Regions from separate parts of the Orenia marismortui DSM 5156 genome, predicted to be linked through region 1. Evidence: a T-box and tRNA genes for the amino acid it is inferred to sense, from the RefSeq annotation. Region 1 holds a T-box; the other holds one or more tRNA genes.
What was found. The T-box of region 1 lies ahead of ileS (isoleucine--tRNA ligase). A T-box ahead of a tRNA ligase gene usually reads a tRNA of that ligase, here a tRNA-Ile.
Positions count from the first base shown of each region.

Region 2: it has a tRNA-Ile gene. The T-box ahead of ileS (isoleucine--tRNA ligase) is inferred to sense a tRNA for this amino acid. The anticodon was not compared.

Region 1 is NZ_KB900617.1:45,354-69,808, forward strand. It holds gene OREMA_RS0100215 (L-lactate MFS transporter) at 1-587, opposite strand, end outside; gene OREMA_RS0100220 (DUF2294 domain-containing protein) at 1,293-1,655, opposite strand; gene OREMA_RS0100225 (hypothetical protein) at 2,048-2,536, opposite strand; gene OREMA_RS0100230 (ABC transporter ATP-binding protein) at 2,607-3,404, opposite strand; gene OREMA_RS0100235 (ABC transporter permease) at 3,404-4,297, opposite strand; gene OREMA_RS0100240 (ABC transporter substrate-binding protein) at 4,310-5,293, opposite strand; gene OREMA_RS0100245 (ABC transporter substrate-binding protein) at 5,373-6,368, opposite strand; gene coaBC (bifunctional phosphopantothenoylcysteine decarboxylase/phosphopantothenate--cysteine ligase CoaBC) at 6,680-7,879, opposite strand; gene rpoZ (DNA-directed RNA polymerase subunit omega) at 7,993-8,193, opposite strand; gene gmk (guanylate kinase) at 8,233-8,814, opposite strand; gene remA (extracellular matrix/biofilm regulator RemA) at 8,841-9,086, opposite strand; gene OREMA_RS0100270 (hypothetical protein) at 9,328-9,813, opposite strand; gene OREMA_RS18075 (sensor domain-containing diguanylate cyclase) at 9,903-11,459, opposite strand; gene ileS (isoleucine--tRNA ligase) at 11,624-14,404, opposite strand; T-box leader at 14,772-15,011, opposite strand; gene OREMA_RS0100285 (SLC13 family permease) at 15,306-17,222, opposite strand; gene OREMA_RS0100290 (5'-methylthioadenosine/adenosylhomocysteine nucleosidase) at 17,999-18,700, opposite strand; gene OREMA_RS0100295 (TM1266 family iron-only hydrogenase system putative regulator) at 18,762-19,007, opposite strand; gene OREMA_RS0100300 (DivIVA domain-containing protein) at 19,033-19,557, opposite strand; gene OREMA_RS0100305 (photosystem II S4 domain protein) at 19,571-20,359, opposite strand; gene OREMA_RS0100310 (YggT family protein) at 20,428-20,697, opposite strand; gene proC (pyrroline-5-carboxylate reductase) at 20,701-21,519, opposite strand; gene OREMA_RS16865 (cell division protein SepF) at 21,509-21,937, opposite strand; gene OREMA_RS0100325 (YggS family pyridoxal phosphate-dependent enzyme) at 21,937-22,638, opposite strand; gene OREMA_RS0100330 (PhoH family protein) at 22,894-24,213, opposite strand; gene OREMA_RS0100335 (HlyD family efflux transporter periplasmic adaptor subunit) at 24,239-24,455, opposite strand, start outside.
Region 2 is NZ_KB900617.1:1,294,955-1,304,026, reverse strand. It holds gene pheS (phenylalanine--tRNA ligase subunit alpha) at 1-464, shown strand, start outside; gene pheT (phenylalanine--tRNA ligase subunit beta) at 590-2,992, shown strand; rRNA gene OREMA_RS0105885 (16S ribosomal RNA) at 3,411-4,951, shown strand; tRNA gene OREMA_RS0105880 (tRNA-Ile) at 5,034-5,110, shown strand; tRNA gene OREMA_RS0105875 (tRNA-Ala) at 5,112-5,187, shown strand; rRNA gene OREMA_RS0105870 (23S ribosomal RNA) at 5,239-8,202, shown strand; rRNA gene rrf (5S ribosomal RNA) at 8,333-8,449, shown strand; gene sppA (signal peptide peptidase SppA) at 8,609-9,072, shown strand, end outside.

The DNA of each region.
Region 1 (24,455 bases):
CTTAATTCCCTTCCTGGAAACTTTAAAGGTAGAGCCAAAACAGTAATAATAATAGCAAAAGCTATACCTAAGATTTTAAAAGTTTGAAAAGGTCCATAAGAATTAACCAACCAATTAGCTAAAGGAGCTGTTACAAAAGGTGATAAACCAAATCCTCCCAAAGTCAAACCGACTGCTAATCCTTTTTTATCTGGAAACCATTTTGCAGCTACTGCCATAGGAGCACCATAGGCCACCCCTACTCCTGCTCCTGCAATTACACCATAAGAAATAATCAGCATATTTATACTAGAAGCAAACCCTGATAAAACCCAGCCGATAGAAACAATTAAACCACCAATTATAGTTATTAATTTAGGACCATACTTCTCTATTAATCCTCCTGCAATTGGCATTCCCAATGCATAAGATACTAAAAAGAACATATAAGGTAATCCACTTTGAGTAGCACCAATATTAAATAACTCCTCTATAGGCTTTCTGAATACACTCCAAGCATAGACTGTTCCCATACACATAAATATTATTAAGCCCAAAGGTATATATAGCCACCTCTTTTTTCCTTGAGTAATACTTGACTTCGACATACTTTCCAAATCAACTCCTCCTTTTATTATTTTAATCCTTTTAATAAGTTCATTATTATACTTATATTTTTCTGTAAAATACCTCTTACTATTTACACATAAAATATCTATACATAAAATAATAGATATATTATTATTATAAAATTATCGAAACAAAATAAGTCTAAGCTATTATTATAATCCCCAAATTAGAAACAATAATAACAACTATAACCTTATATAGCCTTCTATAATAATCTTATCTCTTTTGATGAATCCTTTATAAATTTAATAATTAAATATACAAAAAAAGGTCAACACCAAGCATTGCTAAGATTAATCTTAGCAATGCTTGGTGTTGACCTACATTAGACTGGTATAATATTATACCCTTCTTTTGCCTGCCAACGAGTCTTCTATTTTTATAATATCCCATAACACTATAAGAAAAAATAATATATCTATTATTAAAATACAATTATATTAAAAGTACTATTATTAGTTATTAATATAAATATCAGCTATGTTAATAACTAATAATATACTGATATCACTTAGTAATTACTTCCTTTATTATATCGAGATGAAGTAAGCTTGTCAAATACCTTAGCTAAGGGACAGCTTAGATTACTATAAATATATATATAATAAATTCTTAAGCTGAATATTTCTATTATTTGAAATGAAGTTTATAAACCTTTAAAAATTATATATTACTTATCTCTACTACGAACTTATTTTTTGCTCTAAATCAGCCGATAATTTAAAGACCATAATTCGTTCACCAGTTCTTGTACTAATATCACTATGAAATATAACTACTTCTTCCCCAGTTTGCTCCTTAATAATTTCACCTAATTTCTCTCGCCCAGCCTCTACTAAATCAGCACGAATTCTTTTAATAGACAATAACCCTTCTGTCGTCTCAGAAAGTTTATGTTCAGCAGGTGTTAAAAGCCCCTGTAAAACAACAATTATCATGTCACGAATAATATCAGTCTTTACACTAACTGGCCCTCGACCGAGAAAGTCTTTCTCCCATTGTGTTAATACTTTACTAATCTCTGCTTCTAATTGACCTTTAGTCATAACTTCTCCCTCCTACGCAAAAAAATATATATCATATCAATACTGATAATGATATATATATTTAAACTTAATCTATTAAAGCTTTAATAGATTAAATACATTTTAAAATAAAGTACTTTAGTTGTCAAGCTAAAACTATAAGGTAACTTTAAATCTCTATCTAAGTATACAGCCTTAGAACGAACTTTAAATATGACTTTATAGAATGATAAAGCGACAGTTTTGGAGTTAGGCGTTAGGAGCTAGGACATAGAAAGATCTTACTAACTCCTATTACCTATCACCTAGCACCTAAAAGTGTCTCTTTATATCCATTAAGTTTTACTTTAGACTTCGATATCTACAGATTATTAAATTATAAAAAACAATCTATTTAAAGATATTCCCACTGCTTATTCTGAATTATAAATTTCTTCCTTAAGATCTTCCCATGAAAAATTACTAAAAAATATACCTATAAAAACAGAAATTAGACCATAGATTAATAACTCTTGGACTGTTTTTTCTATAGTAACTAGTTTAAGTATTATAGGAATTATCATAATATTTAGCATATATACTAGCATATACTTTACCCTTAACTTATTAATAGTATTATTTATCTTTTCATCTTCTAAAACTGAATTCACATACAACTCAAAGATACCATTTATTAGTCCTAATATGATAAAAGAGAATATAGTTAAGAATGATTGAATTGATAGTCTTATTAGTCCATAGCCCTTATTCACTCCAAAATAAGGACTTAAGACGATAAGAATTATACAGATAATACTAACCAAACCATACTCCTTTAGTATAACCCCTTTAATTATATATTCCCAGTACTTTAGCTTATCAATCCGCTTTTTCTTCTCTTTCCAATTACTCTTCAATAACATTTTTAGCCTCCATAATAGAGTTAATTAAGATTTATTCTTTGTGAATTCATATAGATTATTTGATTATACTTTATTGAGCTAATAAGATTCGATCATTAGTAAGTCGATGGCCACTTACCTCTGTAAACTGCTCTAATAAATCATCAATAGTCATCTTAGCTCTCTCTTCTCCCTTTATATCTAAGACTATGTTACCATTATCCATCATAATCGTTCTACTTCCAAGTTCTATAGCATGATCTAAATCGTGAGTTACCATTAAAGTTGTCAGGTTATAATCATTAACTAGTCGCTTAGTAATATCTACAATATTTTGAGCTGTTTTTGGATCTAAAGCAGCAGTATGTTCATCTAATAATAATACCTTAGGCTGCTGTAAAGTTGCCATCACTAAGGTAAGTGCTTGACGTTGCCCACCAGACAATAAACCAACTTTGTCATCTAATCGATCTTCTAACCCCAAATTCAAGCTACTTAAAGCCTCTTTGAACTTCTTTCTTCTTGTACTAGCAACCCCTATACCAAAACCAAGTCTTGAACCTCTTTTTAAGGCTAAAACAAGATTCTCAGCAATCGTCATAGAAGCTGCTGTTCCTTGTAATGGATCTTGAAATACTCTACTAATTAAATTGGCACGTTGATAATCAGACTTAGCAGTTAAATCCTTTCCATCTATGATAACCTTTCCTCTATCCAAGTTCAAACTGCCTGCAACTACATTAAGCAAAGTAGATTTACCTGCTCCATTACTCCCAATCACAGTTGTAAATTCTCCTTCAGCTAACTCTAAACCAATGCCTTTTAAAGCAATATTTTCATTTACCGTCCCTTGATTAAATACCTTTATCCCATCTATTACTTTCAACATTAGCTAACACCTCCTGTTAACTTATTAGTATTAAATTTCTCTTTTATTGCTGGTGTCCCTAAAGCTAATATTACTAAAATTGCTGTTATAAGTTTTAAATCATTAGGATTTAAATTCAATCTCAAAGCTACTGTAATTACTAATCTATAAATTACAGAACCTAAAACAACACCTAAAGTAGCCCATTTTATTTTTTTATTCCTAATTATTGCTTCACCAATAATAACTGAGGCTAAACCAATAATAATCATTCCAATCCCCATTTTAACATCTGTAAAGCCTTGATGCTGCGCTACTAAAGCTCCAGATAAGGCAACCAATCCATTTGATAGTCCCAAACCTAAAATCACAGTTAAATCTGTATTTACCCCTAAACTTCTAACCATCTGCTTATTATCACCTGTTGCTCTTAATGCTAGACCTAATTCAGTCTTTAAAAACCAATCAATTAGAAATTTAACTATTGCTACAGATAATACAAAAAATAAAAATGTACTATTTGCTTCTGATATTCCTAATTTAGTTAATAAAGCAAAAATTTTATTGCTTCCTAATAGGGAGATATTTGCCCTGCCCATAATTCTTAAATTAACTGAATATAAAGCGGTCATAGTTAAAATCCCTGACAAAAGTCCCGTTATCTTTAATTTAGTATTTAATATTCCTGTAATAACTCCAGCCAATACACCACAAACTAATGCTATTAGAACAGCTAAAATAGGATGCCAACCTGAAACAATTAACTTAGCCCCTACAGCTGCCCCTAAAGGAAAACTTCCATCTACAGTAAGGTCAGGAAAATCTAATACTCTAAATGTTAAATAAACTCCTAAAGCCATAATTGCATAAACTAAACCTTGTTCTACAGAACTTAAAATGACATTTATATTCATAATCTACTCCTCCTACTTAATTACTTTTTTAGCTTTTTCAATTAGATCTTCTGATATTTCAACATGCATCTCTTTAGCAGCATTAAGATTAATAACTAAATCTGTATCTTCTAAGTATTCTATCGGCATCTCAGCTGGATCTGCACCATTAAAGATTTCCACAGCCATCTCTGCTGTTTGTCTTCCTAACCTATAATAGTTAACTCCAATTGTAGCTAAAGCACCCTTTTCTACTGGCTTATCTTCACCAGTTATTAAAGGTAAATTATTTTCATTAGCTACTTTAACCACAGACTGAATAGCAGAAACTACTGTATTATCTGTTGGTACATAAATTGCATCTACTCTCCCCACCAATGACTGGGCACTTTGATACACTTCATTACTAGAACTTACTGTAGCAGGAATTAATTCTAATCCTAATTCTTTAGCTGCGCTTTCAGCTAATTCTGCTTGCACAACAGAATTAGTCTCTCCTGCGTTATAAATAATACCTATTTTCTTAGCTTTAGGAGCTATCTGAGCTAGTAACTCAAGCTGCTCTCTAACAGGTGTTAAATCACTAGTCCCTGTAATATTAGAACCAGGCTTCTTCAAACTTTCCACTAAGCCTGCTGATTTAGGGTCTGTAACTGCTGTAATCAAAATTGGAGTATCTTTAACACTATTAGCTACTGCTTGTGCTGTTGGAGTAGCTATAGCTAATATTAAATCCAAATCATCATAAGCAAATTGTCTAGCTATTGTTTGAGCTGTAGACATATCACCTTGTGCGTTTTGATAATCATAACTCACATTTTCTCCATCTTTATAACCAGCTTTTTCAAGCTCTTTAATAAATCCTTCTCTAGCATCATCTAAAGCTGGATGTTCTACAATCTGTATAATACCTATTTTTTTGATATTATTACTCTCCACAGTTTTTTCGTTACTACACCCTACTAATAAAACTAACAATAAAGTCATAATTAATAATCCCGGAAATTTTCTAAACATCTTTTCAGCTCCTCTTAAAATTTAATAATAGAAGCAAGATAAGCAAACTTTTCTACCAAACTACACTTCTTACTGGTTATTATTTAATTACCTTCTTAGCTTGACTTAATAAATCTTCTTTAATCTCAACGTTCATCTTCTCTGCAGCTTTAAGGTTAATAACTAAGTCAGTATTTTCCAAATATTGTATTGGCATTTCTGCTGGCTTAGCTCCATTAAAGATTTTTATGGCCATCTTTCCAGTCTGCTTTCCTAAATTGTAGTAATTAATACCTACTGTAGCTAATCCGCCATTCTCAACTGAATTATCTTCACCTACTATTAATGGTAGGTTGCTTTTGTTAGTCACTTTAACCACAGACTGAATAGCAGAAACTACTGTATTATCTGTTGGTACATAAATTGCATCTACTCTCCCCACTAATGACTGGGCACTTTGATACACTTCATTGCTAGAACTTACTGTAGCAGGAATTAATTCTAATCCTAACTCTTTAGCTGCGCTTTCAGCTAATTCTGCTTGCACAACTGAATTAGTCTCTCCTGCATTATAAATAATACCTACCTTCTTGGCCTGTGGTACTATCTTAATTAATAATTTAAATTGTTCTTTAACAGGTGTTAAATCACTAGTTCCTGTAATATTCGCACCAGGTTTCTCTATACTTTCCACTAGTCCTGCTGATTTAGGATCTGTAACTGCTGTAATCAAAATTGGAGTATCTTTAACACTATTAGCTACTGCTTGTGCTGTTGGAGTAGCTATAGCTAATATTAAATCCAAATCATCATAAGCAAATTGTTTTGCTATTGTTTGAGCTGTGGACATATCACCTTGTGCATTTTGATAGTCATAACTGATATTTTCACCTTCTTTATAACCTGCCTCTTCTAATACCTTAATAAATCCTTCTCTAGCATCATCTAAAGCTGGATGCTCTACAATCTGAATAATACCTACCTTCTTAATTTTATTCTCTTGAGGTGTTTTTTTAATATTTTGATTAGAACAAGCTACTAACAAAGTCATTAATAAAATAATTGTAATTAAACTACTCAATACTCTACTTCTCATCTTATTTACCCCCATTTTTATAATTAATTTTTACTAGAAAAAAATTACTCCATACAAAAGAAAAACCACTCCTGTAAGAGTGGCTAATTTATTAACAAACAGATATAGTAACTAACAGATACTACACCTATTTATCACATCCATATTTCCTACTAAACTACCACTCTACTTTTTTTCTACTACTAACAGCTACTTAATACCTACTAAAATTACCACACTACTATTTTACTATTTATTTATTCTCTTTTATTACAATAAATTATAATTTATTTATATTATGATGTCAAGAAAAACTTAATCCCTAGTACTCACTAATTATTTAATATCATCTCACAGATTTGATCTATAATCTGCTTTGCTACCTCTAGCTTACTAGCTTTGGGTATATCTACTTCTCTATCTTTACTAATAATTATTACTTTATTATTATCAGCAGCAAAACCTGTATCTGCAGAAGTTATATCATTAGCAACTATTAAATCAGCATTTTTTCTTGCTAACTTATCTTTGGCATTCTCTAATAAGTTATCGGATTCAGCTGCAAATCCTACTAAAATCTGATTATCTTTATCCTTTCCTAGCTTAGCTAAAATATCTTCTGTTCTTTCTAGCCTAATAACTAAGTCCCCTGACTCTTTTTTTATCTTATTATTTGAATAATCTTTAGGGCGGTAATCGGCAACAGCAGCAGCCATAATAATTATATCTTGTTCTGCCCTATACTTAAAAACAATCTCTTCCATCTCAGCAGCTGTTCTAACCTCTATCTTTTTTACTCCTTTAGGGTCATTCAAAGTTGTAGGTGCTGAAATTAAAGTTACATCTGCACCTCTAGCTTGAGCCATTCTGGCTAATGCATAACCCATCTTTCCTGATGAATGATTACCAAGATACCTTACCGGATCTAAAGCCTCCATAGTTCCTCCAGCTGTTATCAATACCTTCCTATCATTTAAATCTTCTTCTGGAGCTAATAAATATGCAATTGAAGTTTCAACAATTTCTAATGGTTTTGCTAATCTACCTCTTCCTTCATATCCGCATGCTAAATAACCTGCATCTGCTTCAATAATCTTATAATCCTTTTCCCGAAGATAAGATAAGTTATCTTGGAAGATTGAGTTACTATACATATTAACATTCATAGCTGGACATAAAACAACAGGAGCCTGTGTAGCCATTACTGTTGTTGATAGCATATCATCAGCAATACCATTAGCTATCTTTCCCACAATATTAGCAGTAGCAGGAGCTATTAACATTAAATCAGCCTTATCAGCCAAAGAGATATGTTCAACATCCCAATATTGAGCTCTACCAAACATCTCCACTACTACTGGATTATGACTTAATGATTGGAAGGTCATAGGTTTTACAAATTCAGTAGCCGACTTAGTCATAATTACATAAACATCTGCTCCTAATTTCTTTAATCTACTTACTATCTCTACAGACTTATAAACTGCTATTCCTCCAGTCACACCTATTACTACATTCTTGCCTTCTAACATAACAGATTTTACCTCCTATATAAACTATTTTTATAAAAATAAAAATGCCTTCCTATCCAGTTAGAACTAAGTTCTATCAATACTCAAACTGAAAGAAGACATTTTACATAAATTTATATTTTTTCTTCAGGAACTAGTTTATCTTCAATAATTTCTTCTAACGCCTTAGAAACATCTTTAGAGCCTTTATACTCTTCTAATAATCCTTCTGCTCCATCATTTAATTTTCTAGCTCTTTTAGAAGCTATTATAATTGCTGAAAAAGCAGAACCACACTTATCTACTAAATCATTCATCTCTGGGTATGATAACAATATTATCCCTCCTATTAATTAGTGATCAGTGACTAATTACTAAAGTTTACACCTTTCCGCAATAATAATTGATTTTAACTTATCTACTGCAGAAGCCACTTTATCATTAATAATTAAATAATCATATTTATTTATTTCTTCTATTTCTTTAGTAGCGTTTTTCATTCTAGTATTAATTGCTTCTTGAGTCTCTGTACCCCTTTTATTAATCCTAGATTTTAACTCTTCTAAAGATGGTGGTGCCAAGAAAACAAAGATCCCTTCATCAAAACTCTCCTTTACTTGCTTTGCACCCTGAATATCAATCTCCAAGATTACATCTTTGCCAGTTGCCAAGGTTTCTTCGACATAACTTTTAGGAGTTCCATAATAATTATTATGCACCTCTGCCCATTCAATAAATTCATCTTCTTTTATTAATTTCTTGAATTTATTCAGTGACATAAAGAAATAATCTTTTCCATCTAGCTCCCCTTGACGTGGTTGGCGAGTAGTAGCTGATACAGAATAGCATATATCATCATAATCTTTTAATAATGCTCTTAAAACTGTTCCTTTTCCTACTGCAGAGGGCCCAGATAGGATGATTAAGTTTCCCCGCTTATCTTTATAATTTAACATGCTTAATCCCCCACTTCAAATACTTATTACTCATCATCTGTTAAACGTTGTGAAACTGTTTCTGGTTGTACTGCAGATAGAATAATATGATCACTATCAGTAATAACAACTGCTCTAGTTCTTCTACCATAAGTAGCGTCAATTAACATTCCTCTATCACGAGCATCTTGTATAATTCTTTTTATTGGTGCAGACTCTGGACTAACAATAGCAATAATTCTGTTAGCTGCAACAATATTTCCAAACCCAATATTGATTAATTTAATATTCATTAATAATCCTCCTTAAAATTATAATAACGAACACTTTATAGATGGTAATTATATTATATGTAAAGATATATTATAAATATTTAGACTAGTTTATAATATATCATAAATCAATCATGTTTTGCAAGAAAAAAATTATATTTTAAACTCTAATAAGCCTTTATAGTACAAGTACTTTATATCTGAAAACTATTAAATTTATTATAAAAAATGAGGATTAATATATATTCCTTTTGTTTTTCTGCTAACCTTCTATTATCTTATGGTTAACCTCTTTTATGATCATATCATGAGTCTTAACATGTGAAAACAAATAAGCAATCAATAAATCATATTCTTTCTGGTCAATCTCATTGTAATATAACATACTATCTAAAATAGGGACAGGAAATCTATCTTTAGGAACAATAGCTAATAATTTTTTTTTACCATTGGGCATCTTAACGAATATTTGTAAATCATTGATTTTAGAACTGAAAAGAGATAACTTACCCTTCTTAATAAAGTAATTATTAGTAGGTAATTTGCAAAGTTCAGAGTTAATACTTGGAGTCGAAACTATATAATATATTTGTTCAAAAGAAAATTCCAAATCATTAAAGCTATACCCTAGCTTTTTTAATTTCTTAGTAGCAAAAAAATCAAGCCCCAAACAATAGAGTTTCTCTCCAGTTAACAATATAATAGTTATATAAAGAAACATCCCAATAATTAATAAATTATCTAGCATCATATACCACTCCTCTTTATTTTAAACTATAAACATTTAGAGGCTTTATAATTTTAATTTTAAGTTTAATATTTCTTAAAAATTGATAATTATTTTTTCTTATCTATTAAATAGTCTTTATATAATTTAACATTGTCTCTTCCACATAATTTAGCATAATACAATGCTTCATCTGCAACATTTAATAACTCACGATCACCACTTGCATCTTTAGGAAAGACAGCTACTCCCACACTAATAGTAACTTTAGATTTAGGTTGTGTCTCTTGATTTTTAAATTTACTTTCTGATACCTTTCTTCTAATTCTATCAGCTATAGATAAAGCCAACTTTTGAGATATATTAGGTAGAATAATAGAAAACTCTTCTCCACCAAACCTACACACAATATCTTCATCTCTCACATTACTTGCTAGTATACTAGATAATTGTTTTAATGCTTCATTTCCAGCAGGATGTCCATTGTTATCATTATAAACTTTAAAATAATCTATATCTATCATCATCAAAGCCAAACAAGTTTCTTTTTCTCTACATTCTTCTATCTTATCTTTTATACTTGTTTGAAAGAACCTTTGATTATAAAGTCCAGTTAAATTATCTTTAATAACCATATCTTCTTTTAATTTATTAAGCTTTGCATTCTGGATAGCTATAGCAGCTTGGTTAGCAAAAGGTAATAAAGAATCAATATCTTCGTAAGTAATTTCTTTTTGATTCACTATATTATCTACTGTCAATATTCCAATTACATTACCTTTAACTATAAGGGGAACTAATGCAAAAGCTTCCATACCTAATTTAGCAGCTAGTTCACATTGAAAATTATCATCAGGATTCATCCATTTAATATTATAAGATTGTTGATTTTCTATAGCTTTAGTAGCTATATTATCTTTATTCAAATCAAAAACTAAGTTTTGAATAAGATCATTTAACTCTATATGAGTTGCTTCAAGTTCTTGCTGAATAAAGATCATCTCTTCTAAATTAATTTTATCTTTGGCAATATTCTCCCAAATTTTCAGGCCTTCTTCTTGATTTAAAGGACCAATACCAATATTCCCCTTTAACACATTATCCTCTCCAGCAATTAAAAATAAAATAGCTCGATTAAACTCTAAACCTGACCCAGCAGTTACTGAAGATAATATGATATGTAGGATCTTGTCCAATTCTAAAGTTCCTTGCAAAAGAGCACTAACTTCTCTTAAACCTCTTAATTCTTTAATCTGACTAGATAATTTTAAATTTAATTGTATACTATTTTTCAATTTATTTTGGATTATATTAAAGACTCGACCTAAAAATAAAATTGTTATTAAAAAGAATAATATCTGATATGTAAGCGATATCACACTAATATCTGAAAGTATTAATACAGGAAGGGAAACCAATAATGAAATTACTCCACCAAGTGTATCAAACAATATTATACTAAGAATAATAAATATATATATAGCCACAATACCTAATTCTTTATTTAATAAATCAGTAAACAATATATTATTTGATATAAATATCATAATTAAACCAACTAACATAAGTAATTTTACTATCTTTGATTTATTTATAACAGATGAAACTAAGCTTATAATCATAGGCACTAATAAAGAGATTAATATAAAAATAGATATTCTTAACATCTATCCCCCTCCTCCTATTAATATATTCTATACTAGTATACTTTTACCTGCTATCTAATTATGAAATATTATGAAATTATTTTAGTAAATTACAATCCTATATTCCTTAAAATATGAGCAAAATAATAAAGCTTGTGGCTATAGCCACAAGCTTTAAATAATAATTATAATTGAGTTACTACTTCTGAACATCTAGCACAGATTTCTGGATGTTCTTCATTATTACCGACACTTTCACTATAATTCCAGCAGCGGTCACATTTTTCTCCGGCTGCTTGAGTTACTGCTACTTTAATATCAGACTCTTTTCCAGCATATAAATCATCACTTTTTTCTTCATCATCTTCTGATAATTCAGCAACAGAAACGATAAATAACTCTGCTAAATTATCAAATTTAGATAAGAATTCATAAGTCTTTTCACCTGCATAAATCTTAACAGCAGCATCTAAGGAATGTCCTACCACTTTATCTTTACGAGCAATCTCTAATGCCTTAGAAACATCTTTTCTAATAGTTAACAATTCTTCCCACTTAGCTTCTAGATCTTCATTGATATATTCTTCTTTGACAGTTGGCCAGTCTTCTAAGAATACACTCTCAGCATGGTCACCTTCTGGTAAGTGTTTCCACACTTCTTCAGCTGTATGAACTAAGATCGGTGAAACAATCTTAATTAGTGTAGTCAAAATTTCATACATAGCTGTTTGACCAGACTTACGTACTGGGTCATTCGGATTTAAGATATATAATCTATCTTTCAAAATATCCATATAGAAAGAACTTAAATCTACTAAGCAGAAGTTATGAACTGCATGATAAATTTTATGGTATTCATAATTTTCATAAGCTTCTTCTACCACTTGAACTAATTTTTGTAATTTCATTACTCCCCAACGATCAATTTCAGTTAATTCATTATAAGCAAGCTTATCCTCTGCTGGATTGAAATCGGATAAATTACCCAAAATATAACGAGAAGTATTTCTAATCCTACGATAAACCTCGGCATTCTCTTTTAATATCTTATCAGAAACTCTAACATCCTCTTTAAAGTTAGAAGATGCAACCCATAGTCTTAAAATATCTGCACCATATTGCTTGATAATATCATGAGGTGAGACAACATTACCAATAGACTTAGACATCTTCTTACCTTTCTTGTCAACGGTAAATCCATTAGTTACAACTGCTTTATATGGAGCTTCTCCTCTAGCTGCAATAGAAGTCAGTAATGAAGAGTTAAACCAACCACGATATTGGTCAGTACCTTCTAAATATAGATCTGCAGGTCTATCTAAGATATCATAATTTTCTAATACAGCAGCATGACTAGCTCCTGAATCAAACCATACATCCATAATATCATGTTCTTTTTCAAAGTCACTGCAACCACACTCACAAGTTGTCCCTTCAGGAAGCATCTCATTAGCCTTTAATTCATACCAAATACCTGATCCTTGATCAGCAAATAACTCTTTTACTGCTTCAATAGTATCTTCTGTTACTATTGTCTCCCCACAATCTTTACAATAGAAGATTGGAATTGGAACTCCCCAAACTCTCTGACGCGAAATACACCAATCAGTTCTATTTTCGATCATATTAGAGATTCTCTTTTCTCCCCATTCAGGATACCAATCAACATTTTTAACAGCTTCTAAAGCCTCATCTTTAATATCCTCTACACTAGCAAACCATTGTTTTGTAGCTCTAAAGATAACTGGATTCTTACATCTCCAACAATGTGGATAAGAATGATCAATAAAGTTTAAATTCATTAATAAGTCATCTTTTTTCAATAAGTCTGTTACTTTAATATTAGCATCATCATAATACATTCCTTCAAATTCTGGCCCTGCTTCTTCAGTAAATGTTCCTGTATTGTCCATTGGTGCGAATACTGGAATATCATATTCTTGACAAACAACATAGTCATCATGACCATGACCTGGAGCAGTGTGTACACAACCAGAACCTTGTTCTAAGGTAACATGGTCTCCTAGAATTAATAGTGATTCTCTATCATAGAATGGATGCTTACATGTAACTCCCTCTAACTCTTCACCTTTAAATTCAGCTACTATACTATACTCTTTAATTCCACAAATATCCATCATTTGATCTAATAACTCTTTAGCTGCTACAATTCTGCCATTATTAGTCTCAACAATTACATAATCAAATTCAGGATGAACTGAAATTGCCATATTAGATGGAATAGTCCATGGAGTTGTAGTCCAGATAACTACATAGTCATCAGTTGTTAGCTCTTCTCCACCTAAGACTTTTCCTTCTTTTACTGGAAATTTAACAAAGATAGAAGGCCCTCGACTATCTTGATATTCAATCTCTGCTTCTGCTAATGCAGTTTCGCAATCAGTACACCAATGTACTGGCTTTAATCCTTGATATAGTAAGCCCTTTAATGCCATTTGACCAAAAACATCAATCTGCTTTGCCTCATATTGAGGATCTAAGGTAATATATGGATTATCCCAATCTCCCCATACACCTAATCGCTTGAATTGTCCTTTTTGTCTTTCTACATATTTTAATGCATAATCTCTACACATATCTCTTAATTCTGTAGTAGATAACTCTTTTCTTTTTTCTCCTAACTCCTTAGTCACCTTATGTTCAATTGGTAGTCCATGAGTATCCCACCCTGGAACATAAGGAGCTTGAAATCCTTTTAAGTGGTTATATCTAGTAACAATATCCTTTAAAATTTTATTTAATGCATGACCGATATGAATATCTCCATTTGCATAAGGGGGACCATCATGTAAAATAAACTGTTTAGCCCCTTCTCTCTTCTTTAATGCTTTCTCATAGATGCCCTTCTCTTCCCAAAACTTTTGGAATTCTGGTTCCCGCTTTGCTAAATTAGCCCGCATAGGAAATTTTGTTTTAGGTAAATTTAACGTATCCTTATAATTCATCTTTACACCCCTCTTTTTATAGTTGACAGTTGACAATGTACAGTTGACAACCTTTAAATATCTTATATTATTCAAAGATTAAACTATTTTCTATACACCGAAAACTATATTATAAAGCAAAAATAAACTTAGTTAGTACTCATTCTTCTATAATCAAAATTTCAAAAACTAATTTAAAATAATTTTTTATCACGGATATCCATAGGTTTACACGAATACTTTAAAAGATTTTCATTGTAATATAATAATTTATCCGTGTTTTATTCATATCAATCAGTAGCTAATAAGTCTTTTATTTTTACTGGCTAAACCATTGAAACTCTTTAAAACTTATAATTCCTTTCAAAAAATAAAAAAACTCCTCCCTGAAAGGGACGAGATTATAATCGCGGTACCACCCTAATTAGTATAATTTTAGCTGCTAGCTACTGGCTAATAATATACTCACTCAAACAGAATAACGGTCTGCTCCGATTCCTTCTACTATTTTAATTTCAAAGGAATAGCTAAGAGACGATCTTCAATAAAGCTTCTGTTCCTAGGCTTACACCATCCCTAGTTCGCTATAACTTCTACTTCATCTACTCTTCTCTATGATTGCTATTTAATCATATAACATTTTGTCTTACATTATAATACATTTCTTAAATTAAGTCAATAGAGAATTAAAAATAACCTTCTAGCTATTATTATTAAAAACAACCCATTATAATAATAATTAAGTTTCTAAAAACTAAATCAATAAACTCATGTTGTCAACTTACTCAGCTAAATCATCTAAAATCATACTATTAAAACCTCTCCTAAGACCTAAACTAAATATCATATATTTTTAATACTCATCAGGAAGGTTTATGTTTTTATTGAAGATACATAGATTCTTTTATATTAATTTTTCAGATCATATTCCCCAAAATATAGATATAAAAAGAGGAACTATAATTGCTAAGATTATTTCTAAAGGTGCACCTACACGAATAAAATCACGGAACCTATATCCTCCTGGACCATAAATCATTAAATTTGTTTGATATCCAATTGGACTTGAAAAAGCAGCACTAGCAGCAAAGGTTACTGCTAGTACAAAAGCAAAGGGATTAGCTCCAATTTGCTCAGCTGCATTGACTGCTACAGGAATCATAAGTACTGCCGTTGCATTATTACTGATAATATTAGTTAATAAAACTGTGAAGTAATAGAAGATACCCAATATTACAACCGGCGGAAAGATACCTGTTACTTGTAGTAATTGACTAGCTATAAATTGTGCAGTACCAGTCTGCTCAATTGCCACCCCCAATGGAATTAAACCAGCCAATAAAAAGACTACTTCCCAGTTTATTGCTTCATAAACTTCATTAGGTTTTACCAAATTAGTAGCAACCATTGCTATTACCCCACCTAAGGTAGCAATAGCAATCGAAATAATATTCATTGAAGCTAGAATAATTACAGATGATAAAATTCCTAGTGCTAAAAATATTTTAGAAGGGCTATAATTGGGTCTTTCTACATCATCTTCAATAATAAAACTCATATTATTATCTAAACGCTTCAAAGTAGCATCTGTTACTAGCAAAAGTAATACATTTCCTGATTTCAGGCGAAAACTCTTTAAATTTTTGTAAGATATCTTTTCATTATGCTTAATAGCCAATAAACTGGCATCATAACGTTCAAGAAAATTAACATTATTAATAGTTTGACCTGTCATAAAGGAATTATCAGGAATAACAACTTCTATAATTTTCTGACCTTGAACTGAATCTTCTAGTTGATTTTGATTAATTTTAATATCTAGCAATAAACTTATCCCTTTATTCTCAATAAATTTTAATAATGTTTCTTTTGCAGCTCTGATTACCAAATGATCTCCAGACCTAATCGTCTTTACATCTAATGGCTCCATAAATTGTTCCCCTTCACGAGTCATTTGAATAACATCTAAATCTTTATCCAAATTTTTGAAGGCTTCACCTATACTTTTACCCAATAAAGGAGAATTATCATCAATTTTTACTTCCGTTAAAAACTTCTCCATTTTGTAATCTTTTAACAAACTTTTAGACTCAACTTTTATTCTCTCTGGAATTAAATAATACCCAACTGTAACTAAATAAATAAACCCTACTCCAAATACTATTATACCTAATTTAGTAAACTCAAACATCCCAAAAGGATGATTGATAAGTCGAGCAGATACTTGACTGGCTAAAATATTAGTAGATGTACCTAATAATGTTATAGTTCCTCCTAACATCGAGGCATAAGAAAGAGGAATTAATAACTTTGATGGTGATACTTTTGTTCTACGCCCCAGATTAGTCACCATTGGAACAAAAGCCGCTACTACTGGTGTATTGTTAATAATACTAGCAATAAATCCTGTAAAAGCAGTAATTGTTCCTACCTGCTTCTTCTGATTATCTCCTGTAAAACTTTCTAGTTTATTACCTAATAATTGCACTGCTCCACTATTTTGAATTCCCCTACTTAAAACAAACATAGCCATTATCGTCACAGTTGCGCTATTACTAAAGCCTGATAATGCTTGTTCATTAGATACCTTGGTCCATAGATTTAAAGCTACAAGAATCACTGGAACTGCTAATGCTATAATCCCAATTGGAACTGGTTCCCAAACAAATAACCCTAATAATAATATTATTACCGAGCCAACTATTGCTATACTAGTATTAAATTTAGGGATTATTTCTGTATAATTGTTTAAATTATCTGCTGCTTGAGATATTACTGGATAAAGACAAGCTAATAACATTCCTATTAATAATATAAATACTATTTTTTTAACTTGCATAAACAAATAAACCCCTCCTCAATCTAATTACTAGCAATCCCTCCTCTTAAACGGAATTCCATCCATTTTTAGCTTAATACCATATATTCTCTATTACCTTAGTAGTCTTTTATAATAGGAAATAAAAATACTTTCTCTAACTGTTTAATAGTTTTTTAGCAAAAAAATTTACACCTAGCTATTTAATTAACCTTAAGTAGCAAAAGATAAAAGGAAATGAAAAATTCATTCCTCCAATATATCAAATATTCTAGTATTAATTGGTGTGAAAGATAATCTATTAATTTCTTAAAAACAGATAATAATTTTTGATTTTTTCAATAAATGTCTCCCTATAGAAATATCTTTATAAACTCTTATTTCTTTTGGGCAATATCAAATAAAGCTAAGATAGAATATTCACATTCTTTAGATAGATTCATTATTTGCTCTATTTATCCGATATCTAGGCAGCTCTAACACTGCTTCTTCAATTTTAATTACGCAATGTTGATCGTGATACTACCGAATCGACTTGGCATAACCACGATCTTTTATATTAATACGCAATGTTGATCGTGGTACTACCGAATCGACTTGGCATAAGCTCACTCTGAAACTAAACAGTCACTTTATACTTTATGTGAAAATTTGATCTATATAACTAATATATATTATTCATAATGATAAGTTGAATTTAATAATAATCCATATCTCTTTTTACTACTAAAAAGAAGTAATACTATTCATTTCACCTTAGATTTACATCTAACCTTAGATAAAAATTTAAAATCAATCTATATATTCTTCAACATTTCTACTACTATCTTATACGAATTATCAGCAGCTATCTTTGCAAATTCATCAAAGGAAATATTAGCTTCTCCATCAGCTTTGTCAGACATTGAACGAATGATTACAAAGGGCTTAGAATTCAAAAAACATACCTGTCCTACTGCTGCTCCTTCCATTTCAGTACAATAACCTCCAAAAGTACTTTCTAACCAGGCTACCTTTTCTCTATCAGCTATGAATTGATCTCCTGATAAGACTCTTCCTATCAAAACTTTGATATCTTCTTTAGCCGTGACCTTCTCTCCTGCAACTTTAGCTAAATTAACTAACTTCTCCTCAGCCTCAAAAAATACTCTATCCAAGCCAGGAACTTCGCCATATTCTCTACCAAAACCTGTAACATCAATATCATGTTGTGCTACCTCACTAGAGATCACAATATCACCAACATCTAACACTGGATCAACAGCACCAGCTACACCAGTAAAGATAATTTGATCAATAGCAAAATCATCAATTAAAATCTGAGTACAAACAGCAGCATTTACCTTACCTATACCACTACGAACTAAAACAACTTCCTTATCAAGCAACTCTCCTGCATAAAACTCCATACTCGCCTTATTAAGAGTGTCCTTTAAGTCTAATTCCTCTTTTAACAACTCTATTTCTATATCCATTGCTCCAATAATACCTATTTTCAATTATCTTCACTCCTCTATATAAAAGTAACTATTAGCTACTAGCTAACAGTTAATAAACACATTATGTAGTAAGCATTGACTTAACCTTAACTCCATCTATATTACCAGCCTTACCAGCTAGAGCTCCAATCTCATCATTAGTTCCATCCACAATTAAGGAAATAATATTCAAACCTCGATCATCATAAGGCAAACCCATTCTTCCAACAATAATATCCCCATAATCAGCCAAAATATCATTTACCTTATTAGCAGCTTCTAAGCGATCAGAAATAACAATACCAATAACTCCAATACGCTTTTCCATCTAATCTCCCCCCTTACTTCTACTATTAATCTTCTTCTACAAATTCTAATTCTTCTTTAATAGCCTGTAAATCCACATTATCATCTTCTAACATCTCTAAATGACTTTCTAAGAACTGTTTTAACCTAATTTTTGTCAAACGTTCAACATTTGATAGTTTATTGTACTGCTTATATTTTTCTTCTGCTTTATTTTGAGCAACTTGTACTATTTTTTTAGATTCCAATTTAGCATTTTGAATTATATCTCTAGCTTTCAGTTCAGCCTCTCTGATAATAAATTCTGCCTCTTTTTCTGCTGTGATTTCTCTAGTTTTAACTACTTCTTCTGCTTTATTCATCTTTTCTTCTATAGCATATTCTTTTTCTTCATAAGTTTCTACTTCATTTTTTAACTCTTGTATCTCTAGCCTTAACTTATCATTCTCTGATATAATCTCTTCATAGTAGACACCTATTAAATCTAAATAATCATCTACCTCTTGAGTATCATAACCTCTAAGAGTTTTTTTAAATTTTTTATTGTAAATATCTGCAGGTGTAAAAGACATAAGTTATCTCCTCCTAAATATATCGCTTCAATTTTACTTTGATTCTTCCTCGATTAGATTCACCTAATAATTCATCAATCTCTACTCTTCCTCTACCTCGAATAGATATAATATCATCTGTTTGCACAAAGTGTGCTGGATTATCAATAACTTTCCAATTTACCTTTACTTTTCCTTGTTCTATCTCTTTACTCATTTTATTCCTTGAGGTTGAAAAACCTGAACTAGCTATAGAATCAAGTCTCAAGGAAGCAACAGTTGTATTTATCTCTTTTATTCTTTCAGGCTCAATTTCTAAAGCATCAAAATCCATCTCTACTACCTCAACTCCAATTTTATGGACTTGCTCAAGGTTTAATAATAGATAATCTCTTATCTCTTTAGCAACAACAGCTTGACATCCTTGCTTATATAAAATTAAATCACCAACCATCTCTCTTTTAATTCCAGTTCCCAAAATTGACCCCAAGAAATCTCTATGGCTTACTTTTTGAAATTTAAATTGTCCTCTAATATCGAGTAAAACAATAGGACTTTCAACTATGTCTGGCAGATAATAATCTGGCATTAAGGATATTCTTCTTCTTTCAGCCCTATCATAACCACCATATTCCAAAAACTTCAGATTAGGAATCTGCTCTAAAATTGCTTTAGCTAAATACAAGTGGTGAGGGTTAAGAAAATTAGTAAAGGTTGGTTGATGCCTGTTTAAAGCTAAATCTGCTTTATCTAAAATCTGTGATAACTCTATTCTATCCTCTTCATTATTTACATGAGAGAGCAACCTCTCTTTATCAACCACTATTATCACTCCTAGTACCTTAATTGTTGATAATTAGTCGATATCGACTAATTATCAATATCTAATTACTAAAATAAATAAATTAATAGTCTAATCAATCCATCTCTAATGATTTGTAAAGCTAAAAAGGCAATAATTGGTGAAAAATCAATTCCTCCAAAGGAAGGCAACAACTCACGAATTGGTCCTAAGATTGGTTCTGTAAAACGATAAATAAACTCCATTAGCTTTCTCATCCCTTCATGATGAGCTGGAGGACGTACCCATGATGCTATAATCCTAGCAAGAATTAAATAATAAAAGAACTTAAAAACTAAATCTACCAGTGAAATTAACATCTATTACTCCTCCCCCCTTAATTCTTTAGATTTCAATGTAGCCGCTTCTATAGCCGAATAAAAAGCTGAACGAACTCCTTTTTCTTCTAATATCTTTAAACCTGTAATTGTTGTACCTCCAGGAGAGGTTACCATATCCTTTAATTGAGCAGGATGCTTTTCTAACTCTAAAACCATTTTAGCAGAGCCAATTATAGTTTGTAAAGCTAATTCTAAAGCATTATCTCTGGATAAACCAACATTTACTCCTGCATCAGCTAAGGCCTCAATAATTAAATAGATATAAGCTGGACCACTTCCACTTAACCCAGTTACAGCATCCATTAAATCTTCTTCTACCTCAACTAGATTACCAACACTACTAAATATCTCTTCTACTAATTCTTTATCCTCTGCTTCAAAATCGCTTCCTAGGGTATAGGCTATAGCTCCTTCACCAATTAAAGCAGGAGTATTTGGCATCAATCTAACAACTGTATTATTTGAAGATAAATATTCTTTTATCATTTTAGTTGTAACCCCTGCTGCTATTGAGAATATTTTTTGAGATTCATCAATATCTTCTTCTAACTCTTTTAAAACTACAGGAATCACTTTAGGCTTAACTGCCATAATAATATAATCTACATTCTTAAGCAATTCAAAATTATCTTTAGCTATTATTACCTGATACTTATCCTTTAATAAGTCTAACCTTTCTGCTTTAATATCACTAATATACATCTGATTTGGCAGAAAGATCCCAGAATTTAAAATACCTTTGATCAAAGCTTCTGCCATAGACCCCGCACCAATAAATCCTATCTTCTTATTACTTGGCATATAAACTCTCCTTCTCTTCTTTAGATAGACCATTATTATCAGCTTGATAATTTATCTCTACAGTTTCAGGTGCAAATAAAAAGATGCCTTCACTAACCTTTTCTACATTTCCATCTAAAGCATAAATCACTCCACTTATAAAATCAATAATTCTAGTAGCTAGTTGATGTTCTACATCACTTAAGTTAAGCAATACCGACTGCTTATTTTTTAATTCATCAGCTATCTGCTGTGTATCTTCAAAAGAACTAGGCTTAATAATTGTCATATTCTTTTCAGAATCAGAAACAATAGAATTAAAATCTAGATCTCTTTCAATGTCATCTTGCTGATAACTATTACTCTCTCTCTCTATCTCTTGGGGACTTAAAGAAAAGAATTGATCAATTTTATTTAATAAAGTATCTATAAACTCCATCATTTATACTCCCTTTCTCCAAAAATTCCTGATCCAACCCTTAAAATAGTTGCTCCTTCTTCAATTGCCACCTCTAAATCATTGGTCATCCCCATCGATAATTCATCCATCTCCACATTTTCTATTCCTATAGCTTCTATTTTTAACGCTAATTCTTTTAATTTGCGAAAATATGGCCTTACCTCTTCAGGGTCATCAGAATATGGAGCAATTGTCATTAATCCTTTTATCTTTACATATTCAAGTTTAGATATATTCTTAATCAATTCAATTGCTTCTTTAGAATAAATACCAAATTTATTATCATCTTCAGCAGTATTTACTTGTATAAGAATATTCATTACCCTATCTTCTTGCTTAGACCTTTTATTGATCTCCTTAGCTAACCTTAAACTATCTACAGAATGAATCAAGGTACATCTATGTCTTCTAGCTAAATACTTAACCTTATTTCTTTGTAAGTGACCAATCATATGCCACCTTACTTCAGAATCAAATTCATCATATTTATCTGTTAATTCTTGTACCCTACTCTCTCCAAAATCATTAATTCCATCATCTAAAATAACTTTCATCTTCTCCAAAGAATGATATTTAGAGATAGGTAATAATTTAATCTCTGAAATATTACGTCCTGCTCTTTTAGCAGCCTTCTCAATTCTCTCTTCTATTTTATGTAATCTACTTTGGATATCTTGCATAATCAACCTCCCTACTATAATTATATATTTATTATTCTTTTTCTGCAAAAAAAATACACCTATCTGGTGTATTATAGAAATAATTAAATATAGCTAAATAAATATACCAATTACAAAGTTTATTTTTTAACGATTATTAGATATTAATTAATTTCTGGCTTTTAGTTAAACATTTTAATATTTGCTTAAAACTAAAAACCAGAAATCAGTATCTAAATTGATATAATAATACACCCATTTAAGATATAAGAGTTATTATAATGAACTAGCTGCTATTTCAGCCAATTCTGATCTTTCACCTTTAGATAAAGTTATATGACCAACTAATTCTTTATCTTTTAATCTCTCAACTAAATAAGTTAACCCATTGCTATTACTATCAAGGTATGGATGATCAATTTGATAAGGGTCTCCAGTCAATACAATCTTTGTATTCTCACCTGCTCGAGTAATAATAGTCTTAATCTCATGGGGAGTTAGGTTTTGTGCTTCATCAACTATAATAAATTGATTTGGAATACTTCTACCTCTAATATAAGTTATTGCTTCCATTTCAATTAAACCCATTTCCTTTAAATCTGCTACAGCACTGGCTGTATTCTCATCTTTGCCCCCTACCAAAAATTCCATATTATCAAAGATAGGTCTCATCCAAGGAGCTAACTTTTCATCTTTATCTCCTGGTAAGAACCCTAAATCATTACCCATAGGAACAATAGGACGTGTTACTATCAACTTTTTATAATCTTTATCTTCTACAACTTTTTGTAATCCCGCTGCTAAAGCTAATAATGTCTTTCCAGTACCTGCTTTCCCCACTAAAGTAACTAATTTAATATTATCATTTAACAATAATTCAAAAGCACATCTCTGTTCTCTATTTCTAGGAACAATCCCCCATACATCGCTAGAATTAAATATAAATGGGACTAAATAATTTTTACTTTTATCATATCTACATAGAGCAGATTGAGATCCACCAAAACTATCCTCTAAATTAACAAATTGATTAGAATATAGCTTTTCATCTAAAGATAATTCTTCTTGATTCAATCGCTTATTTGAAAAGAAGCTATTGATTTTATCAGCAGGAACTTTTATATCTTTAAGTCCTGAGTATAATTCATCAATATCAATTGCATCTGTAGCATAATCTTCAGCTTTAATGCCCAGTGCATCTGCTTTAATTCTCATATTGATATCTTTAGTAACTAAAATAACGGGAATATCTTGTTCATTTTGTAAACCTAAACTTGTAGCTAAAATTCGATTGTCAGGTTTGTTAGGATCAATACCTTTAGGTAATTGAGCTAGAACTTGATGGTTTAATTCAATTTTAATCTTACCACCATTATCTAACTCTACTCCTTCAGATAACTTCCCTTTTTTCCTTAGTTCATCTACATATCTTGAGAATAATCTGGCATTTCTACCAACTGAATCCTGCCTTTTCTTCTTATCATCTACTTCTTCAATCACAACCATTGGAATAATTATATTATTATCTTCAAATGAAAATATTGATTTTGGATCATGAAGTATAACATTTGTATCTAATATATAAATTTTTTTCATAATTATCCACCCCATCACAATAATATTAATTTAGAATTACTTTAACTCCAGGTCCTATTCCTTTAATAACTGCTTTTCCTTCTACTTCTCCTAATACTTTAATTTCTTTAAAGTATTTTTTAGTATAACCATTTACCATAACTCCTACTTTATCACCTCTTTTTACCAAAGAAGAACTCGGAACCACTATTCCATGATATCTTTTTCTAATAATTTCAACATCAACTCTTCTTAAATCAACT
Region 2 (9,072 bases), 1.2 Mb from region 1:
TTAGAGTTATTGCCCCAGGTAGAGTTTATCGATCTGATGAAATTGATGCTACACATACGCCAGTTTTTCATCAGGTAGAAGGATTAATGATAGATAAAGATATATCTTTTGCTAATTTGAAGAGTATCTTAATTAAAGTGGTACATGAGTTATTTGGAGAAGGTAGAAAGGTTAGATTTAGACCAAGTTATTTTCCTTTTACTGAACCAAGCGCAGAAGTAGATGTTTCTTGTGCTAATTGTGAAGGGGAAGGGTGTAATGTATGCTCTGGTACAGGTTGGCTTGAAATATTAGGTTCTGGAATGGTGCACCCCAATGTTCTTAAGATGTCAGGTGTAGATCCAGAGGAATATAGTGGTTTTGCATTTGGTATGGGAGTAGAGCGTATTGCTATGTTGAAATATGGTATTGATGATATTAGATTATTATATGAGAATGATATTAGATTTTTAAAACAATTTTAATTTTGATAGAATTAGTAAATGTTTAAAGGTTTTTAGGTGAGTAATTAGTGTGAATTATTTTAAAAATATCTAAAGACTTTCTATTAATCACTAATTACTAGTAACTAATATAAAGGAGGACAACTATGAAAGTTTCATATAAATGGTTAAAAGAATATATTGATTTTGATTATACACCAGAAGAATTGGCAGAAAAGCTAACTTTAGCTGGTTTGGAGGTAGATGGAGTTGAATATAAAGGTAGAGATATTCAAGATATAGTAATAGGAAAAATTACAGAAAAGAAAGAGCATGAAAATGCTGATAAATTATCTGTTTGTAAAGTAGATGTCGGTAAAAGTGAAGATTTACAGATAGTATGTGGTGCTAAGAATATGTCTGTAGGTGATAAGGTTCCCGTAGCTCTTGTAGGAACAACTATGCCAAATGGTATGGAAATTAAAAAAGCCAAGTTAAGAGGAGTAACTTCTTATGGTATGATGTGTTCTACAAATGAACTAAATCTTCCAGATGATGGAGTAGATGGATTATTTATATTAGAAGGCGATATTAAAGTAGGTAATAAATTAGTTGATGAATTAGAGATAGATGATATTGTTATTGAACTTGATTTAACTCCTAATTTTGCTCATTGTTTAAGTATGATAGGAGTCGCTAGAGAAATATCAGCAATTATAGACAAAGATATAAAATATCCTGAGGTTAAAGTTGAGGAGATAGAAGAGAGTATTGAAGATTGGATTGATGTTAAAGTAGAAGCTCTTGATTTATGTCCTCGATATACTGGGAGAGTGATTACAGGAGTAGAAGTAAGTGATTCCCCATTGTGGTTAAAGAAGAAGCTAGAGGCTGTTGGAATTAGACCTATTAACAATATAGTAGATATAACTAACTTTATATTGATGGAGCTTGGTCAACCGTTACATGCTTTTGATTATGATAAGTTAGCAGATAATAAAGTTATAGTAAGAAGAGCGAAAGCAGATGAAAGAGTAGTAACTTTAGATGAAGAAGAGAGAGATTTAAATGAAGAGATGTTAGTCATTGCAGATGGAGAGAAAGCTATTTGTGTAGCAGGAGTCATGGGAGGAACTAATAGTGAGGTTGATAGTGGAACAAAGAGAATTTTCTTAGAAAGTGCCAACTTTAATCCTGGATCTGTACGAAAGACTTCTCGTAAGTTAAGTATACATAGTGATGCTTCACATCGCTTTGAACGTGGAGTTGATATTAATATAGTAGAGTATGCTTTAGATAGAGCAGCTCAATTAATTGCTGAGTTAAGTGGAGGTAAAATAGTAAAAGGAATTAAAGATATTTATCCCAATAAAGTTGAAGATAAGATAATTGAGCTAAGACCTAAAAGAGTGAGTAATTTATTAGGAGAAGAATTTGCTAAGATAAAGATTAAAAAATTATTGGAGAGATTACACTTTAGCGTTGAAGACAAAGGAGATAAATTGGCAGTTACTATTCCGGCTTACCGAGTAGATGTAGAAGAAGAAATTGATTTAGTAGAAGAAGTAGCTAGATTATATGGTTATGACAAGTTACCTGCTGTTGAGCCTTCTGGAGATATTATTCAAGGTAAGAAAAGCTGGAAGCAGCAAGTAAAAGATCAGACTAGGATTTTATTATCTAAATTAGGTTTATTTGAGGTTCAAAATTATTCTTTTATAAATCCTGATTTTTTTGATAAAATTAATTTGCCAAAAGATAGTTTTATAAGAGATCGAATTGAACTAAGTAATCCTCTTGGGAAAGAATATAGTATCTTAAGAACAACTTTGATACCTGGTTTATTAAATAATGTTCTTCTAAATGATAATAGAAAAATAGAAAACATTGAGCTTTTTGAACTGGGTAAAGTATTTATTCCAAGTGAGGGTAAAGAACTTCCAATAGAAGAGTTAAAATTAGCTGCTGCGATTATGAAAGATGATCTAGAAGATATATGGAATGTAAATGCATCTGGATTTTTCTACTTAAAAGGGATATTAGAAAATTATTTCGATTCTTTAGGAATAAGAGGTGTTGAGTTCGAAATTGGAAAACATCCTACTATGCATCCAGGCAGAACGACTAAAATTAAAGTTAATGGTGATGTATTAGGATATTTAGGAGAAGTGCACCCAGATGTTCAGGAGAATTATAAATTTGAAAATAGAGTTACTATATTTGAACTTGATTTTAATCTAATTGTAGATAATGCAACAGCTCAAAGGAATTATAATCCTTTACCAAAATATCCTGCTTCAACTCGAGATATTGCATTAGTTGTTAGCGAGGATATTAACACTAAACAGATTGAAGATATTATTTTAAGTATAGGTAGTAAAATTTTAGAATCGGTTGAACTTTTTGATTTATATCAAGGTGAACAAGTAGAAGATGGTTATAAAAGCTTAGCTTATTCATTAATTTATAGAGTTTCAGATAGAACTTTGACTGATGATGAGGTTAACAGTGTTCAAGAAAAGATTGAGAAAGAATTGGATAATAAATTAGGTGCTAAAATTAGAGAGTAGCTTTGAATAATAAAAGAGTAGGAATTCCTACTCTTTTATTATTCTTTAAATGTTATATGACTTATTATTAATATTTTTGTTTTTTCTTGACTATACTTTGTTATTTTGCTATACTAATTCTTGTCGCTTGCAAAAAAGCTTTAAATTTACTTTTTAAAGTTTTTATTGACAAGTCTTGATTCAAATGTTAAACTTATTGATGTTGTCGCTAATAAATCTTTTGTTTTTAAAAGTTATTGAAAAATAATTTTAAAAAATTATTGACAACATTGTTTGAAATTGATACAATATTTCTTGTCGCATGACAAAAAGACATTTGGTCTTTGAAAACTAAACAATGTAAGTTTTCAACTAGTCGTAACAAAATGAGCTAATCAAACTTGTAATTAAATGTGTTTTTCACATTTAAATAAATCTTTTATTGGAGAGTTTGATCCTGGCTCAGGACGAACGCTGGCGGCGTGCTTAACACATGCAAGTTGAACGCGAAAGTTACCTTCGGGTAATGAGTAGAGTAGCGGACGGGTGAGTAACGCGTGGGTTATCTACCTTTAAGTTAGGGATAACCTCTCGAAAGAGGGGCTAATACCTGATAATCTCTTACGAGCAAAGATGGCTTCTTCTTAGCTATCGCTTAAAGATGAGCCTGCGTCCCATTAGCTAGTTGGTGAGGTAAGAGCTCACCAAGGCGACAATGGGTAGCCGACCTGAGAGGGTGATCGGCCACACTGGGACTGAGACACGGCCCAGACTCCTACGGGAGGCTGCAGTGGGGAATCTTCCGCAATGGACGAAAGTCTGACGGAGCAACGCCGCGTGAATGATGAAGGCCTTCGGGTCGTAAAATTCTGTCCTTAGGGAAGAATATTTTGGTTGTTAATAACAGCTGAAGTTGACGGTACCTTTGGAGGAAGCCCTGGCTAACTACGTGCCAGCAGCCGCGGTAATACGTAGAGGGCAAGCGTTGTCCGGAATCATTGGGCGTAAAGGGTACGCAGGCGGTCTAGTAAGTCAGAGGTGAAATCCACCGGCTCAACCGGTGAACTGCCTTTGATACTGCTAGACTTGAGGATAAGAGAAGAAAGCGGAATTCCTAGTGTAGTGGTGAAATACGTAGATATTAGGAAGAATACCAATGGCGAAAGCAGCTTTCTAACTTACTCCTGACGCTCAGGTACGAAAGCTAGGGTAGCAAACGGGATTAGATACCCCGGTAGTCCTAGCCGTAAACGATGGATACTAGGTGTTGGAGGTTCGATTCCTTCGGCGCCGCAGTTAACGCATTAAGTATCCCGCCTGGGGATTACGACCGCAAGGTTGAAACTCAAAGGAATTGACGGGGGCCCGCACAAGCGGTGGAGCATGTGGTTTAATTCGATGCAACGCGAAGAACCTTACCAGAACTTGACATCCCTGTGACTATTTCTTAACCGAAAGTCTCCTCTTTGAGGACACAGAAGACAGGTGGTGCATGGCTGTCGTCAGCTCGTGTCGTGAGATGTTGGGTTAAGTCCCGTAACGAGCGCAACCCCTATCCTTAGTTGCCAGCACGTAATGGTGGGGACTCTAAGGAGACTGCCGCGGAAAAACGCGGAGGAAGGTGGGGATGACGTCAAGTCATCATGCCCCTTATGTTCTGGGCTACACACGTGCTACAATGGTCTATACAGAGGGTGGCTACACCGCGAGGTGATGCTAATCTCTAAAGTAGATCTCAGTTCGGATTGCAGGCTGAAACTCGCCTGCATGAAGCTGGAATCGCTAGTAATCGCGGATCAGAATGCCGCGGTGAATACGTTCCCGGGCCTTGTACACACCGCCCGTCACACCACCCGAGTCGGGGGCACCAGAAGTCATCGGCCCAACTTAGTGAGGGAGATGCCGAAGGTGTGCCTGGTAAGGGGGGTGAAGTCGTAACAAGGTAGCCGTACCGGAAGGTGCGGCTGGATCACCTCCTTTCTAAGGAGTTATTTATACTCCAAACGAGTTGAAAACTGCATTGTTTAGTTTTGAGAGACTAAATTCTCTTATAATATAGAATGGGTCTATAGCTCAGTTGGTCAGAGCGCACGCCTGATAAGCGTGAGGTCAGTGGTTCAAATCCACTTAGACCCACCATGGGGACATAGCTCAGTTGGGAGAGCGCCGCCCTTGCAAGGCGGAGGTCGCCGGTTCGAACCCGGCTGTCTCCACCATTTTTTATTGTACTTTGAAAATTGCACAATAAATAATTTTACAAGCGTCTAGATTAAGTTAATAAGGGCGCATGGTGGATGCCTTGGTGTTAGAAGCCGATGAAGGACGTGGTAAGCTGCGATAAGCCTTGATGAGTTGCACGCAAACTTTGATTCAAGGATTTCCGAATGGATAATCTGGTAGGTTAATAACCTATCATCTTAGAGTTAATTCATAGCTCTAAGAAGGGAACTGGGTGAACTGAAACATCTTAGTAACCCAAGGAAAGGAAAGCAAAAGCGATTCTCTAAGTAGCGGCGAGCGAACAGGGAACAGCCCAAACTGTAATAGTGTCAAATTTATGGATCTTGCTATTACAGGGTTGTAGGACTATTAGATGTCGCCATAACGACATCATAGTATTGCTTTTATTTAATTGAAGTAGCTGGAAAGCTACACCACAGAAGGTAATAGTCCTGTAAATGAAAAATAAAAGTAGACTAGATAGTATCCTGAGTACCATGAGTCACGAGAAACCTCGTGGGAAGCAAGGAGGACCATCTCCTAAGGCTAAATACTTTCTAACGACCGATAGTGAACTAGTACCGTGAGGGAAAGGTGAAAAGAACCCCGGAAGGGGAGTGAAATAGAATCTGAAACCATGTGCCTACAAGCAGTCAGAGGACGTATATTATCAGTCTGATGGCGTGCTTTTTGCATAACGAACCGGCGAGTTATGATATGTAGCGTTTAGGTTAAGCTTTGAATGTGAAGCCGTAGCGAAAGCGAGTCTTAAAAGGCGTTAGTTATATGTCATAGACCCGAAACCGAGTGATCTATCCATGGTCAGGGTGAAGCACGTGTAAGAACGTGTGGAGGCCCGAACTACATTGACGTTGAAAAGTCATGGGATGAACTGTGGATAGGGGTGAAAGGCCAATCGAACTCGGAGATAGCTGGTTCTCCCCGAAATAGCTTTAGGGCTAGCCTTAAGTGAATGCCCTTTGGCGGTAGAGCACTGATTGGACTAGGGGCTTTATTAAGTTACCGAATCCAGTCAAACTCCGAACGCTGAAGTGGTTTATCTTAGGAGTCAGACTATGTGGGATAAGCTTCATAGTCGAGAGGGAAACAACCCAGATCGTCAGTTAAGGTCCCAAAGTATGGACTAAGTGGCAAAGGATGTGAGATTGCATAGACAACCAGGATGTTGGCTTAGAAGCAGCCATTCATTTAAAGAGTGCGTAATAGCTCACTGGTCGAGTGGTCTTGCGCCGAAAATGTCCGGGGCTTAAGTCCATCACCGAAACTACGGATTGTTTTTACAGTGGTAGGGGAGCTTTCTATTTGGATTGAAGCAGTACCGTAAGGAGCTGTGGACTGTATAGAAGTGATAATGCCGGTATGAGTAACGATAAGATAGGTGAGAATCCTATCCGCCGAAAGTCTAAGGTTTCCTGAGGAAGGCTCGTCCGCTCAGGGTAAGCCGGGACCTAAGCCGAGGCCGAAAGGCGTAGGCGATGGATAATTGGTTAAAATTCCAATGCCACCTCCTTACCATTATGAGTGATGGGGGGACGCAGGAGGATATGTTAGCCTGACAACGGTTTGTCAGGTCGAAGCACCTAGGAGGATAGTTTAGGTAAATCCGAACTATCTTAACTCTAAAGTGTGATCGGGAGCTTCTAAGGAAGCGAAGTAATTGATTCCACACTGCCAAGAAAATCCTCTAGCCAGGTAAGTGGTGCCCGTACCGTAAACTGACACAAGTAGACGAGATGAGAATTCTAAGGCGCGCGAGAGAACCTTCGTTAAGGAACTCGGCAAAATTGCCCCGTAACTTCGGGAGAAGGGGTGCCTCATTAGGGTGTATGCCCAAAGAGGTTGCAGTGAATAGGCCCAAGCGACTGTTTACCAAAAACACAGGTCTCTGCTAAGACGTAAGTCGATGTATAGGGGCTGACGCCTGCCCGGTGCTGGAAGGTCAAGGGGAAATGTTAGGATTATTCCAAAGCATTGAACTTAAGCCCCAGTAAACGGCGGCCGTAACTATAACGGTCCTAAGGTAGCGAAATTCCTTGTCGGGTAAGTTCCGACCTGCACGAATGGCGCAACGACTTGGGCACTGTCTCAACGAAGGACTCGGTGAAATTGTAGTACCTGTGAAGATGCAGGTTACCCGCGACAGGACGGAAAGACCCCGTGGAGCTTTACTGTAGTCTGATATTGAATTTTGGTCCAATATGTACAGCATAAGTGGGAGGCTTTGAAGTCGGTACGCTAGTATCGGTGGAGCCAAAGGTGGGATACCACTCTTATTGTGCTGGAATTCTAACCATGTGCTGTTATCCAGTGCTGGGACAGTTTCAGATGGGCAGTTTGACTGGGGCGGTCGACTCCTAAAGAGTAACGGAGTCGCCCAAAGGTTCCCTCAGTGCGGTCGGAAATCGCACGAAGAGTGTAAAGGCAGAAGGGAGCTTGACTGCGAGACATACAGGTCGAGCAGGGACGAAAGTCGGGCTTAGTGATCCGACGGTAGAGAATGGAATTGCCGTCGCTCAACGGATAAAAGTTACCCCGGGGATAACAGGCTTATCTCCCCCAAGAGTTCACATCGACGGGGAGGTTTGGCACCTCGATGTCGGCTCGTCGCATCCTGGAGCTGAAGCAGGTTCCAAGGGTTGGGCTGTTCGCCCATTAAAGCGGTACGCGAGCTGGGTTCAGAACGTCGTGAGACAGTTCGGTCCCTATCCGTCGTGGGCGTAGGATATTTGAAGGGATCTATCCCTAGTACGAGAGGACCGGGATGGACGTACCTCTGGTGTACCAGTTGTCTTCCAAAGGCATTGCTGGGTAGCTACGTACGGATCAGATAAACGCTGAAAGCATCTAAGCGTGAAACTGACCTTAAGATGAGATATCCCATAGAGTCAATCTAGTAAGATCCCTGATAGACTATCAGGTTGATAGGTCGGAGGTGTAAGGATAGTAATATCTTTAGCTGACCGATACTAATAGATCGAGGACTTAATCTAGATCTGAAATTATTATTGTGCAATTTTGAAAGTATATATTAGTTACTAGCAACTAGCCTCTAGCTACTGGCAAAATCTTTTAAAGATCTAGCCGGCGGCCAGAAGCCAACAGCTAAAAACTAAATAAATTTCTGGTGGTAATTGCGGAGGGGTCACACCTGTTCCCATTTCGAACACAGCAGTTAAGTCCTCCAGCGCCGATGGTACTGCAGGGGCAGCCCTGTGGGAGCGTAGGTCACTGCCAGAAACTTAAATAAAGGAAGATCTTATTTAAATAAGATCTTCCTTTATTTTTTATTATTTAATAAATAAAAAGGTATTTTTATATTAAATATCTAACTTTAATAAATAAAAGATAATTTGGTTAGTTTAATAGTTAAATAATATGTATAAAAAGGGGGAGAATATGAATATAAGTGTAAAAAAAATTATATTATTTTTTTTAATAGCTAGTATAGTTTTTTTAATGATTGTAGTTGGTGCTATTTATCTATTTGTTTCTAATATTATTAATCCAGATACTAAAGGTGTAGATAATATAGCTGTTATAAATATTTCAGGTCCTATAGTTGGGGGAGATAATGGTGGAATGTTTTCTAGCCCTGTTTCTAGTTCTGGACGTATTATGGCTCAAATAAATAAAGCTAAAAAAGATGATACAATTAAAGGCTTATTGTTAAGAGTTAATAGTCCTGGAGGCAGTTCTGCTGCTTCAGATGCAATTTATCGTGAATTGAAAAAGTTTAAGGCAACTGGAAAAGCTGTTGTAGTATCAATGGGGGATATGGCTGCTTCTGGTGGTTATTATGTTTCTATGGCTTCTGATAAAATCTATGCCAATCCTGCTACCATGACAGGTAGTATTGGTGT